DNA from 3 places in the Chryseobacterium sp. HNCC26DJ238 genome. Region 1 is predicted to be linked to each of the others. Evidence: riboswitches for the same ligand, from Rfam matches in the RefSeq annotation. Region 1 holds a riboswitch; each other region holds the start of a gene.

The links. A riboswitch is a leader RNA that binds a small molecule or an ion and turns the genes downstream of it on or off. The one in region 1 is predicted to bind cobalamin.
Region 2: linked by a shared signal. The riboswitch ahead of AC2A07_RS12230 (TonB-dependent receptor plug domain-containing protein) and the one ahead of metE (5-methyltetrahydropteroyltriglutamate--homocysteine S-methyltransferase) in region 1 are both predicted to bind cobalamin.
Region 3: linked by a shared signal. The riboswitch ahead of AC2A07_RS15365 (acyl-CoA thioesterase) and the one ahead of metE (5-methyltetrahydropteroyltriglutamate--homocysteine S-methyltransferase) in region 1 are both predicted to bind cobalamin.

What each region holds. Positions count from the first base shown of each region.
Region 1 covers NZ_JBXUGI010000008.1:183,409-188,254, reverse strand. Annotated here, with positions in the region: gene metE (5-methyltetrahydropteroyltriglutamate--homocysteine S-methyltransferase) at 1-1,231, opposite strand, end outside; cobalamin riboswitch at 1,631-1,816, opposite strand; gene AC2A07_RS09840 (Lrp/AsnC family transcriptional regulator) at 1,970-2,431, shown strand; gene AC2A07_RS09835 (hypothetical protein) at 2,566-3,135, opposite strand; gene nudK (GDP-mannose pyrophosphatase NudK) at 3,156-3,737, opposite strand; gene AC2A07_RS09825 (TIGR01777 family oxidoreductase) at 3,774-4,688, opposite strand; gene AC2A07_RS09820 (hypothetical protein) at 4,841-4,846, opposite strand, start outside.
Region 2 covers NZ_JBXUGI010000012.1:4,314-9,159, forward strand. Annotated here, with positions in the region: gene AC2A07_RS12225 (SusC/RagA family TonB-linked outer membrane protein) at 1-2,779, opposite strand, end outside; cobalamin riboswitch at 3,423-3,571, shown strand; gene AC2A07_RS12230 (TonB-dependent receptor plug domain-containing protein) at 3,691-4,846, shown strand, end outside.
Region 3 covers NZ_JBXUGI010000016.1:71,497-76,342, forward strand. Annotated here, with positions in the region: gene AC2A07_RS15360 (HD domain-containing protein) at 1-456, shown strand, start outside; gene AC2A07_RS15365 (acyl-CoA thioesterase) at 639-1,022, opposite strand; cobalamin riboswitch at 1,135-1,316, opposite strand; gene AC2A07_RS15370 (SGNH/GDSL hydrolase family protein) at 1,379-2,176, opposite strand; gene AC2A07_RS15375 (ATP-binding cassette domain-containing protein) at 2,210-2,872, opposite strand; gene AC2A07_RS15380 (hypothetical protein) at 3,288-3,563, opposite strand; gene AC2A07_RS15385 (helix-turn-helix domain-containing protein) at 3,820-4,846, shown strand, end outside.

The DNA of each region.
Region 1 (4,846 bases):
TTTCCTTACTGCGGTTTTTAACATTCTGATTGTGAATTAATTCAGAAGTTTTACGATTTTCAATGGCCTTTTTGTTTTCTGCTAAAACCTGTAAAACAGTATAATTTGGATTTTCTGAAGCCAGTTTTTTTAAACTGACAATTTCATAGACTTTCTGCCTGGCAAAAGCCATCCACTGTTTGATTTCAGGAGAGAGAATGGCTTCATTTCTTTCAGAGTCCAGATCAAAAGGAGTATGGAGGAGTGAACAGGAAGGTGCGATGAACACCCTGTCTGTACCCAACTTCAATACAGCTTTTCTGATCAGCGCAAGTGACGTGCTGAAATCATTTTTCCAGATATTTCTTCCGTCAACAACTCCCAGTGAAATGCTAAGCGTATTTGGAATCGTATCCAAAACCTCATCCAGCTGTTCAGGACAACGGACAAGATCAATATGTAAAACATCGACCGGAAGAGCAAATACTAAAGAAAGATTGTTTTTTAATCCTTCAAAGTAAGTAGCAACAATAAATTTCAGATTGGGAAAATGATTTCTGATTTCAGTATAGACATGCTGATAAGCTTCTTTTGCTTTTCCGCTAAGATCTAATGCTAAAAACGGTTCATCAAACTGAATGTATTCCGCTCCGTGATTCTCAAGCTCTTTTAAGATCCGGATATAAACAGGAAGTAAATTTTGCACTAAATCCAATTTGTCAAAAGCTTCTCCCTTTTCTTTTCCCAGTAACAGATAAGTGAGTAATCCGATGATCACAGGTTTTGCAGTCACCCCTGTCTTTTTTGCACTGATGTATTCCTGAATGATTTTATTCGAGAATAATGTAAACTCCTGGTTTTTCCGGAATTCAGGGACAATGTAATGGTAATTCGTATCAAACCATTTGGTCATTTCCATCGCAGTAATATCCAGACCGTCTTTCTGGATGCCTCTGGCCATTGCAAAATAAAGATCAGTTTCAGATTTTTTGAAAGCAATTTCCTCATACCGTTCAGGAATTGCTCCAACGGTTAACGTCATGTCGAGAACCTGATCATAATAGGAGAAATCATTACAGGAAATAAGATCGATTCCTGCTTCATGCTGGAGTTTCCAATTATTTTCCCTGATGGTATTCCCAACTTCCAGCAGTTCGTCTGAAGTTATTTTGCCTGACCAATACTGTTCACAGGCTTTTTTGAGTTCTCTGTTGCTGCCAATACGCGGGTAGCCAAGTAAGTGTGTTTGCATTTTTTTTAACTTTTAATTAAATAATAATCATAAAGTTCTTTTAGGATGCTTCGTAATGCTTTTGCTTAAAGAGTTTTTAGAATTTTAGATACACTTGGAAATGGTTTTTGACTTAAAATTTAAAAATCCCAGTTAAGTCTGACATAAAATCAAATTTTAAATGGCTGTAACTTTTCATTGCAAAATTTAATTTAAACTTGAAAACAGTTATAAAGGCAAAGAGTTAATCAATAAATTGATTTCAAAGCTTAACAGTATTCATAAGCTGTTTATCGCAATTCTTTGCTTTCTGAATCAATGCATCAGCAACAAAATCTTTGCGTTTACATTCCACAAAATATTAAATCAAATAAACCAAAATGTATCATCTATAAATCCAAAAACTCCAGTCGCGGGAGCATTGATCATTCGGAACAGGCAGGTCTCCTGACTTGTAACAGTTTTTGCCATCCTTCCCGTTTTAACAGTGGATATTTCAAGGACAAAAACTTTTGGTATATTACTTACAGTTGCGCGACAGCTCGTGATTTGCACACGATTCCCTATTAATCTGCTTTATACAGAACCTTTTCCGTTGATGAAGTATGTAAAAGAACAATTTATGTGTCAAAGGTATAAATTGAAGCTGAATCATTGGATTTAAACTAAAAATTAAGCATATAATTCTTTTCTAATTTATTTTAAAAGTTAAATATTCTGTATATTTGAAAATTGTAAATTTAAAAAGAATATTATTCTGTGGAAAGACTTGATGAAAAGGATCTTCAGTTGCTTCGAATCCTGCAAAAGAATGCGAAATTAACGGTCAAGGAATTGGCAGCTGCTGTTAACCTGTCTACTTCACCTGTTTTTGAGCGTGTCAAAAGACTTGAACAGGATGGCTACATTCAGTATTATGCAGCAGTTTTGAATGCTGAAAAACTGAATCGCGGTTTTACGGTTTTCTGCCAGGTAAAACTGAAAATTCATGACCGTTCCGTGGGGAATCAGTTTGTAGAAGATATTCTGAATATAGATGAGGTTGCAGAATGTTACAACATTTCAGGTGATTTTGATTTTTTACTGAAAGTTCAGGTAAGAGATATGAAACATTATCAGGATTTTGTCTTTAATAAACTCGGCTCCGTTGATTCTATAGGAAGTACACACAGCACTTTTGTAATGGCTGAAGTGAAGAATACACATGGATTAAGTATTTAAGAAATTTAAAATAGTGAGAATAACTTCCTAAAATGCTAAATCATAAATGTTATCAATTAGCAGAACTCTTACACTAAGATTTCTCGACAGGTAATACATCCTTTTTTAATTTAATAAGATCTTCATTCTTCACCTTATTCCTGATCAAGATACGTCAGTTTAGCATCTTTTACAAATTCCTCTATGCTCAGATTTTTGACCGCTTTAGAATTGGTCAGTTCGATAAGATAATTAATCGAATTGGGCAGGTTTCTGTTTCTTGTAATAAGCCTGAATCTTTTGACTTTCTCATTAAACTGTAAAAAAGGAAGTTCAGAAATTTTTACATTGATATTATTAACATCAAAAGAAGCTTTCGGATCCTTCTGTAATTTTAAAAATCTTTTCTGAGTTTTATCCGTCGTCTCATCCAGAAATTTCTGCATCTGATAATCTGTGAGAAGCTGCGGATAGATGAGTCCCTGCTGCAGTATTGAAATTGATGTTTTATCAGACTTGTCAAAAAAAATCACTTTATCATCATAACTGATCTGATTGTCTTTTAAGCTGATCTTACCTTCAAATTTCTTGTGATTTTTCTTTTTATATTTATTTTTAAAATGCTCAACAGCATGTTGATCCTTTGTACTCAAAACTTCATTTTTCTGACCCGGTAACGCAGTAGAAAAAACAAGAAAAAGGATAATCAAAAATTGAAATTTCATAATTTTTATTTTAAATAAATCTATACTAAGTTTTTGATACGCAGATGTTGAAGTAACATGATGGTTTTTGCATCTTTAATTTCACCAGTATCAATCATATCAAGAGCTTTTTCGAAACTGATCTCCAGAACTTCGATATCTTCTCCTTCCTCTTCAAGGCCGCCACCATTGTTCATCTTCATTTCAATAGAATATTCAGCGATGAAAAAATACAGGATTTCGGTAACGGATCCGGGTGACATATACGCTTCAAAAATTTTGTGAGCCTCTTTTATTTTATACCCCGTTTCTTCCTCAGTTTCCCTTTTTATACATTCTTCAGGATGGTCGTTATCCAATAAACCTGCACAGGCTTCAATCAGCATTCCTGTTTCATTTCCGTTGATATAGGTAGGCATCCTGAATTGCCGGGTTAAAATTACTGTTTTTTTATCTGTATTGTATAATAAAATCACCGCCCCGTTACCCCTGTCATAGGCTTCCCTGCTCTGGGTTTCAGCGGTACCGTCTTTTTTCCTGATATTGAAGGTGATCTTTTTTAATGTGTACCAGTTTTGGGAAAGAATTTCGGTCTTTTCGATATGTACATTTTTATTTTGCATAGATGAGGCAGTCTTTTTAAATGATGTTTTTTTTGATTAATTTTTTTTCAGAAGATCTCCCAATGCATCTTTCAGATTTGGAAACTTAAAGTGAAAGCCTGCATTCTGGAGCTTTTCAGATGAAGTTCTTGAGCCTTCTAACAACGCTGCAGACAGTTCGCCAAAAATCAGTTTCATTATAAATCCGGGAATATTAGGCATAAACATAGGTTTTTCTAAAACCTCTGCAATTTCTTTTGTGAAATTTTCATTATCAGTATGTTGTGGTGCTGATGCGTTATAGGCACCTTTCATGTCTTCATTTTTCATAGCAAATTCAAAAACAGAAGAAAGATCATCAATATGAATCCATGGGATATATTGTTTTCCTGTTCCGAGTGGTGATCCGACCCCCAATTTTACAGGAACAGCCATTTTTTTCAAAGCACCCTCTTTTTCGGAAAGAACAATGGATATCCGGATTTTCACGACTCTTTCAGCCACTCCTTTTTCTGAAAATTCATCTGCTGCCTTTTCCCAGAGAATCACGACTTCGCTCAAGAAATCATTCCCTTTCTGATCTTCTTCTTTAAATATTTTCTCCGAAGTAACTGCACCGTAAATTCCAATGGCAGATGCTGAAATGAAGGATTTCAACTGAATGTTTTTCTTTTGTAAAGTTTTTAAAATCAATTGTGCCGAATCGATACGGCTTGAGACAATTTCCTTCTTTCGCTCAGCAGTCCACCGCTGATCAGAAATATTTGCACCCGCAAGATGAATGATGTGACTGACGTTTTCAAAAGCTTTTTCATCAACAGTTCCATTCTTGATATTCCACTCAAACTCAAACTCATTTTCGTTTTTGGGGGTTCGGGTCAGAAAGCGAACCAAATATTCGTTTTCCAGTTTCTTTGCTAAAACCTTTGCAACAGATCCGCCGGCTCCGGTGATTAAGACAATTTCTTTCATGTATTGATTTACTTTAACTTAGTTAATGATGCTGACGTAACTGTTAAATTAGGGTATTCTATCTTTTTAAAATTGGCTTCTTTTCATATAGGGAAGAAAAAACCGGTTTAAAACAAATTTCGATCAACCTTATAGTATAGTCTTTAATTCCCTCAATT
Region 2 (4,846 bases), on a different contig from region 1:
TAAATAAATTCTGTCCCTGTACAAAAATCCTGAAGGATGAAACATTGACTTTATCAGTTAAGGATTTAGGTAATGTATATCCTAATGTAAGGTTATCCAAACTTATAAAATCAGCTTTTTCCACAAATCGGGTTGTCGCATTACTCGACTGATTAATCATGGTATTTGCGCCTGCATATAACAGTGGAGTCTGCCCGTCTCCCGGATTAGAAGTGCTCTGCCATCTTCCTAATATTTCAGCACTGTTGTTATTTAAATTCATCGTCATCAAATCTCTTCTTGTTGCATTGAAGACTTTATTTCCGCCACTGAACCTAAAGAGAAAGCCCAGATCCAGGTTTTTATAATTGATTTTAGAATTAAATCCTCCGAAATATTTCGGAACCGTATTTCCTATTATTTTTTTATCTGCCAAAGTCAGGGAAGCAGATACTGAAGTATCATCAGGATTATCCGGATTAAAGACAGAATAGCTGCTGTTGGCAGGATTTCCCTGAATCAATGTTCCGTCTGCTTTTACATAAACAGGAAATCCGTTGGCTTTATTAACCCCCCAATAATCAAATCCGAATATAGAATTTATAGAATATCCTTCTCTGATAATGATATAAGGTGCAATGGATGAATCATTTGAAGACCCTCCGATGAGGTCTGCATTTCCTGAAGTTCTGGTTACTTTATTCTGCTGCAGTGTAAGATTCGCTCCTAAGTTCCACGAGAAGTTATCTTTCTGAACAGCCTGGTATTCTACACTGAATTCGTATCCTTTATTGGTCATGCTTCCGACATTCCTTCTGATTGAATTATCCGGAATACCTAAAGATGCGGGTACAGGAGCATTCATGATCAGTCCGTCGATATCATTCTGGAAATAGTCGAATATGAATTTCAATTTATTTCTGAAGAAAGAAATATCTATTCCTGCATCTATTTTTTTACTGGTTTCCCATTCCAGTCTCTCGTTGCCGAACTGGGTAAAAGCAATGCCGTTGAGAGCACCATATTTGGAGGCAGAGGTAAGCCCCATGTAAGGATAACTGCCAATCTCCGTATTTCCTGTTTCAGAATATGACCCTCTGAATTTCAATTCACTGACTGTATTTTTGATTCTTTCAAAAAAACTTTCATTTGAGATATTCCACCCCGCAGAATACCCGGTAAAGTTTGCCCATCTTGTATTGGGACTTAATTTCGATATCCCGTCTCTTCTGATGGATCCCTGAAGGAAATATCTCTGCTTATAATTATAAGACAGTCTGGCAACGTATGAAATAAGGCCTGCCTCCGTGGCGCTTCCGCCGGACTGCTGTGTTCCGTAAGAGTCAGTCACCAGAGCCTGGTTAAAAAACCGGTCTAATAAATCAGTCCCGACACCGAAAAAACTTTTATTACTATCTTTCTGATATTCTACAACTCCTGTAAAAGCAAAATTATGAGCATCTGCCACAGTTTTGTTATATGACAGAATATTCTGAATATTCCATCTCAGTAATTTGGTATTATTACTTTGTATTCTTCCATTGGTACCTCGCCCGTCACCATGCAGCGCATCCCAGTAAAGAAGCCCGTTAGTATCCGCATTATCTACATTGGTCTGAAATCGGTAATTAAGGCCTTTTGCAATATTGGCATCTACATATAGATTGAGAAGTGATCTCATAATATTCGACTGATACTTATTATTCGCAAGAATGTAGGAAATATTTGAAAGATTTTCACCTACCGGCTGGAGATTATCCCATTGCCCCATGAATCCGTTTGCAAGATTTATGTTGTAACCGGTTGGGTTATCAGCATCAAATACAGGGGTATTGGGTAACTGTTTTACAGCACTGAACATATTCCCCGATATACTGCTTCCTCCGGTATTGAGACCGGAATAATCTGTTTTAGTGATGGCAATATTCCCACCGACTGATAACCACGAATTGAATTTGTGATCTAAACTCGATTTCACAGAATATCTTTTCATCTGATTACTTTTTGCAATCCCTTCCTGTTCAGAATATCCTAATGAAAAGTAATATTTTGTTTTATCACTGCCTCCACTTACTGATAAGCCAGCATCAGACTGTGCTGCGCCTCTGTTAAGAACTTCCCTTTGCCAATTGGTATTGTAGCTGTTTCCGGAAGCCCAATCGCCCAGACCTGCATTACTTCTCTTCTCATTGGAGATGGTCAAAAATTCAGGCGTCTGAAGAAGATTAAAGGTTTTAAAAGGAAAAGCATATCCGTTAACAATGTTAAAACTTACCTTAGCAGCACCTTTTTTCCCTTTTTTGGTAGTAATCAATACAACACCATTAGCTGCCCGTGAACCATAGATGGCTGTTGCCGCACCATCCTTCAGGATTTCAAAGGATTCTATATCATTGGGATTGATATCTCCTAAAGCATTGGCATCTGCATATCCCCCGAGATCTCCGGAATTGATCGGCATTCCGTCAACAATGTAAAGTGGCCGGGTACCTGAATTAATTGAGGATATCCCCCTGATCACTACTCTTGGTGCAGCTCCCACAATACCTGACTGCGTCGTAACCTGTACTCCGGAAGACCTTCCCGCCAACTGACTTTCAAAACTTGGAGTAACCAATCCTTTGATATCATCCCCGTCTACTTTACTGATCGAACTTGTAAGCTGGCTGCGCTTCTGTTTACCATATCCTACCATTACGACTTCATCAATCTGCTTTGTTTTGATTGAATCCTGTGCAAATACAGATGAACCGGTAAAGAATACAACTCCTACAGTTAAAATTTTAATTTTCACATTCATGTTAATAAATTTTAATATTTATCTATCACAAATATGTTAATTTTTTATTAAAACAACAATCCAAATTAACGTAAAACAGTAATATTTATTAAAAAATTACACAATTATCTGATTTTCATTAAAATAAAACTGCAACAAAATCACATTTTTGTTAATATTAATCACTTCTTTATTTTTTAATAAATTTCATTATATTTTGATTATTTATATAGTAATGTATATTATAAAATTTTATTAGTTTCAGATAAATTGTTATTCAGAAAATTGTTTTGACAATTAATAAATTTCATCCTGCGTTTATAAAACTGGGATTGTCTTTAAAATGGTTTCCAAAATTATATTAAACCGTTAGCCGGGATGTTTTTTAATTAAGCGGATCAAAATTCTGTCATCAGAGATAACAGGTTTTTATCTCTGATGATTAATAACTATTTTAAATTGATTTACCCATATTGATAATACCTGCAACATCTGAAATTATTCAAGCACTTAAAGCACTTATTAATCGCTATTAATTTTTAAGATACTGTCTCCTGCCTTTAAAATTTACATTTCTAATTAATTTACAGCAACAAAATTTCCATAACAAAACTGAACAGTTACGGTATCTGTAAAAAAACAATCTGAAAATTAACAATATCTCATTGCCTCTTATGAATTAAAAACTTAAATTTGCACTGATTTAAAAAGGGAATTTGGTGAAAATCCAAAGCAGACCCGCTACTGTAAGTGATGTTTAACCTATAATAAAACATTGACAAGTCAGACACCTTTTAAATTAATCATAGATGAAGCTTTCGTGGAGTGAGGCGTAGTCGGTTTAAAAATCTATTTGTTCTGAACAATTATAGGTTAATTCCTTCTATTTATATCATTCACAAAGCCATTTTTAGAGCTTTTATTAGAATTGAATGAATAAGCATTTTTACTCTGCTGCGCTGTTATTTTTACTGGCTGCCCCTGTTTCTGTTTTTTCACAGAAGATAGAAAATGATACCATTCATACAAGAATGATACAGGACATTATTCTAAATACGAAACGGCAGGAAATCGGCGTAATTTCATCACAAAAGCTTACCGGTGCCGAACTTGAAAAATTAAACAGCACATCTGTAGCAGATGCTGTACGCTATTTTGCAGGCGTTCAGATCAAAGACTATGGAGGGATCGGCGGTATGAAAACCGTCAATATCCGTGCAATGGGGTCACAGCATGTCGGGGTATTTTATGATGGCATACCGATGGGAAATGCACAGAACGGAACGGTAGATCTGGGAAGATTCTCTTTAGATAACCTGGAATCAATATCTCTGTACAATGGTCAGAAAAGTGAAATTTTTCAGTCTGCAAAAGATTTTGGCTCTTCCGGATCAATTTATCTTCAAAGCAGAACCCCGGTATTCACAGATTCAAAAAAAACAAATGTTAACCTTAACTATCGCTCAGGATCTTTCGGAGTTGTGAATCCTTCTATACTGGTAGAGCAAAAAATAAGCAGTAACATCAGCCTTGCCTTAAGTACAGAATATCTTACAGGAAACGGTGAATACAAATTTCATCAGAGAGTTGCCCTACCTGACGGAAGCCTCGGATGGGAGCGTTATGGAACAAGAACCAATGGAGATGTTGAAGCCTTGCGTGCTGAAGCAGGTGTTTTTGGAAAAATCAATAACGGAACCTGGAAACTGAAGACGTTCTATTACGATTCTGAAAGAGGGATACCCGGAGCCGTCACTAAAAATAATACTATTTTCTCTAGCAGGCAGTGGGATAAAAACTTTTTTGTACAGGGAAGCTTTGAGAAAGAATTTTCTCCGAAATATAAATTCCAGATCAATTCTAAGTTTGCTGATGATTACACCCATTATTTCAATGATAACCCGGAAAGTACGCCTCTCTTAATTGACAATACGTATAAACAGAAAGAGATTTACATATCAACAGCCCATCAGTATACGCCTTACAAATTCTGGAAAATCAACCTTTCGGCGGATTACCAATATAATACCTTAGATGCGAATTTAAGACAATTTGCCTACCCTGAAAGAAATACGGAGCTTGTCGCAC
Region 3 (4,846 bases), on a different contig from region 1:
CAGATTCTTTTTCCTTATGCTAAAAACAGAGCAGATATTGATCTCCTTAGGGTTATAAGAATGTTGTCTATACATGATCTGGTTGAGATCGAAGCTGGTGATACCTTCCTTTTTGACGAAGTAGCTATGGCTGGTAAATTTGAAAGAGAAAAACTGTCTGCTCAAAATATTTTCGGAATCCTGGATGAGCCTGTCCGTACAGAATTTTATCAACTGTGGTTAGAGTTTGAAGAAGAAAAAACACCTGATGCCATTTTTGCATGTGCGATTGACAGAATAATGCCTTTTATCCTCAATTCTTATACTTCGGGAAAAAGCTGGACTGAATCAGCAGTATCGGAGAAGCAGATCAGGCATATGCTTGAAAATGCGATCAGCAGGGCTTCCGATGAAATGGGAGAAGCTTTTCAGCTGTTGATGGATGGTAATCTGAAAAGTGAGAAGGTTCTGAGATAAATTTGAGTTACAGATGATCCATGTTTCAGAATTTTAGAAGGCTTCGTTATTTCTGAATGAGTGGCTTACATTAATCTTATTAATAAAAAAGTCTGTTTAATTTATTCAAAAATTAAACAGACTTTTAAAATTTAAATTAACAGATATCTTTTCTATATCAATTCGGTACAGCTATCTGCTCTTTAGAGGATCTGTATCGGTTTTTTGAATTCATCAATAGCTACGAAAGTAAAATCTCCTACAATTGCTTTTTCCCTCTCATAAGAGTACATCTGCTCGGTATAGATTTCCACATTTACTTTCATACTCGTTTTACCGACATGAATTACTTTTCCAATCAGCTCTACGATGGTTCCTGCAGGAATAGGTTTTTTAAAATCAATTTTATCACTGCTTACTGTGACCACTCTTTTTCTTGCAAAGCGAGTTGCTGTAATAAATGCGGCTTCATCCATCAACTGCATTGCTGTGCCGCCGAAAAGAGTGTCATAATGGTTGGTTGTATTAGGGAAAACCGCTTTAAAGATACGGGTTTCTGAATTTTCAATTCGTTCTTCTGTAGTCATATTCATTATTAATTAAGCGGAAGTGAAGAATATTGAAACAGACAGAAAGGTCAGGAACAGTAAATTCCGGAAATATGCCATGAGATCAACAACTTCAAACCGCGGAAGTTTTTTTTGTCTGAAGGAAGAGGCAGGTCTCCTGACTTGTAACATCTTTATTTCCTTCCCATATTTATTGCTACAGTGGATTTTAATAAAGACCTAAGTTACTTTACAGTTGCGCGACAGTCCGTGATTTGCACACGGTTCCCTTTTCATCTGCACCTAAGCAGAACCAATTCCCTGATAGTATTTGTGTTCAGCAAGGTGCTAAAGGCAAATACTTTCAAATACAAAAATAAAGATAAATAGCTGAATTATTCAGGATTTTTAAAAATAATCTGGCTCATTACCTTTCCTTCCTTAATAGTCCAAAGTGTTGTATATCTGTTTGCACCGGAACCATTAATCATATAGAGGAAAATATGGTCATTATCGATCGAGGTGACTCCAATGTTTTCAAAATTCATTGTAGGCTGGAACATATTTTTTATAGCTTCTCTTACAAAAACAGAACCTCTTCCCGGCTGCTGCACCCTGATTGATTTTATTTCTGTCATTCCCTCTGGTAATTCTTTATCAATTCCCCATGGTTTTACTTTGTCTATCGCAGTAATATTTCCATCTGCATCTTTCACCTGTTTACGAAAGCCTGCGTTGGAAGGATAGATGTCGATAACGACTTTGCTTCTCTGTGAAGTGGGAATTTTTGGATTGTTATTATCGGTAAAAATTAGCGATTTCCCGTTTTTAGATTTAGATGGGGTATATTGCGGCAGTTGATCTATAAATGCAATCCTGCCTTTATTCACCATTCCTTCTTTTGTAAGGCTGTCGTATCTTACAAAAGGTTTTTCGGTTTCGTCCTTTTCCGGGTATTTAATCCATATCCATTCGGTTTCACCGGGTGCCGGCTTTACATAAACGAATACATCCCCTCTTTTCATACGGATTTTGTCTACAATTTTTCGGTAATCTTCTTTATGAACCCGTACCATTGCGTATCCTTCTTCAGCTTTTACAACGCCAAAAGGAACTTTGTTTTGTGCAAAAATAAGTGAAAACGAAAAAATAATAAAAACGGGCAGATAAATTGCTTTGTTGATAAACCTCATTATAAAGAATATTTATAGGTCAAAGATATAAAATTAAATATTTTTTGACAGGTAATTGTATTTTTTCAATTCCGCTAAATCTTTTATTAATTTCAAATGACTATCTGCAAGCAGGTAGAGGTCGTCCGAAATATCAAGTATATCCTGGTACTGGTGACCGGAAATGATGAAACCTTTATATTTTGACTGCTCAAGAATTATTTTTTTTACCTCAGAGACGGTTTTTGGTGAGAGACTGTGAAAAGGTTCGTCAAGTAATACAAATTCTGCTGAAGAAAATATGATCAGCATTGTCTCCAGGAGTCTTACTTCACCACCTGATAACTGATGAGAAGTTTTGTTTATAAAAGATTTTGTTAGATCTGATTTTTTAATTACTTCAGAATTTTCAGGATTGCAGAAAAGATGTACTAAATTTTTAACCTTCACATTCTTGGGTAAAAAAGGATATTGTGGCAGATAAACAATTCTGCTATTTCTGTCAAATTGATTTTTAAGAACAGTATCATTGAATTTTATATACTTATTATTTCCTCTGGTTGTACCGAAAATGATCTGTAACAAAGTAGATTTGCCGCATCCGTTTCTACCGATAAGACCTGCAGTTTTCCCTGTTTCAAGAGACAGATAGATGTCCTGCAGAATTTTTCTCTGTCCAAATGATTTCGTAATGCTGTCAATATGAAGTCTGCTCATATGAATAGTGTTGTTATTTTTACAGTCAATGCAATGAACAAGGTTGTCAGCCATAGAAATAATCTTGAGAATCCAAAGTTTGCATAAAAAGTATACTCATTTCTCAATCTTAATTCATAGAGTAAATAATGCATTACAGGTAAAATGACAAAAAAGCATAATCCGAAATTTTTAAATGTAAGTCCGGTGATCGGACAAAGCAACAAAGAAAATGAAACTGCCGGAATTAACAATTTTATGTAAAATATGAACAATATTTTAATCATTTTCTGCAAGATGAATTCCGGATCGAATTCCGGTGTTTTAATATACACAGTAAACTCATTATGAAAAAAAGCAAAACTAATATTAGTTTTGCTTTTTTCTATATATAAATGTTTGGTGTCGTATGGGATGTTACTGACTATTCGCTTTTTCAGTGCGTACTGTTTTTTGGCGGGTTATAATCATTATTCACTGGCCTGATAGAATCATTTTTCCAGTGCGTTCCGTTTTTCGGAGGATCAATACCATTCAATATAATATAAATGGAATCTCTGGATGTTACAGAGCTTTCATTTTCCGGACTGACCTCCTTTTTTAAAAAAACAGTATCTTCGTTTGTCTTTTCATCGATTTCATCATCCTGGCGGCAAGACACTGTCAAAATACTTGCTATAAACAGAGTGCTTAAAAGATATCTGTGAACCATTTTAATATTGTTTAATTTTGTTAACTTAATTTCTGATACAAATATATTGATGTATCAACATTAATCCAATTTATTGGGATGTTATTATAAGTATAGCTGTAATAATTTATAAATATTTACATGACTGTAAGTTTTAAATATCTTTTATTCAGTTGTTTATGGTTTTTTTATTTTAACAGATTTTATTTCTGTATCAGGTTGTGATACTAGATGAATTTGCTTATTTTTGGCTATGATTTTTAAATGTACATATCCCGTGATCAAGAGAATATTTGCGCTTTGCTTTTGTTTTTTCGTGTCATTTTTGTTCTCTCAGGATATTTATTCTGGCTTACGAAAAAAATATTGGGGGTACGAAGAAAATGACGGAAGAGCTTTTATTTATTTAAATCAATATATCAAAAAAGCTAAATCAGAGAAAAATTATTCTGAACTTTTTCAGGGATATAAAGATGCTATTTTATTTTCGAAAGATCAGAAGATAGAATATTCTGACAGTGCGATTTCTGCAGCTAAACAATCTGGAAATCATGATCTGATAGGAGATGCATATGTTAGTAAAGGTGCAATTTACTACTTTAATCACAGGAAGTTTCAATCAGCATTAAATGAATATTTGAAAGCGTATGAGTATCTTAAGGATTCCAAGAATGATTTTTTAAAATATCAGAATCTCTATCATATTGGTGTTGTTAAAAGTTATCTGGGTTATTATGAGGAGTCACTGGTAATCTTTAAAGAATGTATTGCTTACTTTGAGACCAATGCTCAGGGTGATTTTCATGAAAATCTCATCTACAATAATAAAAAAGGATATCTTAACTCGCTTCATCAGGCAATCATCTGTTATCAGGCTTTGGGGAATCTTGGTGAAGTACAGAAGCTGTTAAAACTTGCTGAAGCTTCTACGCCTCAAACAAAAGATTTCAGTCTTGAAAACAGTTATTTTAAGAAGAGTTTAGGGGTTTTGCATTTTTCAAATAAAAGGTATGCTGAAGCTATAAAAGATTTTGATCAGTCACTCCCCGGTCTTTTAAAAGTGAATGATTTTACCTGGGCATCCTACGTATATTTTTACAAAGGAAAAAACTATACTGACCTCGGTCAAAAAGAGCTGGGTGTTGAGAATTATAAAAAAGTAGATTCGATATTCAATAAACATCAGTTTATACTTCCTGAACTGCGCAGTAATTATGAGGAGCTCATTAATTATTATAAAAAACAGAATAATCCGGAAAATGAATTGTATTATACCAATCAGCTTTTAAAAGTGGACAGTGTGA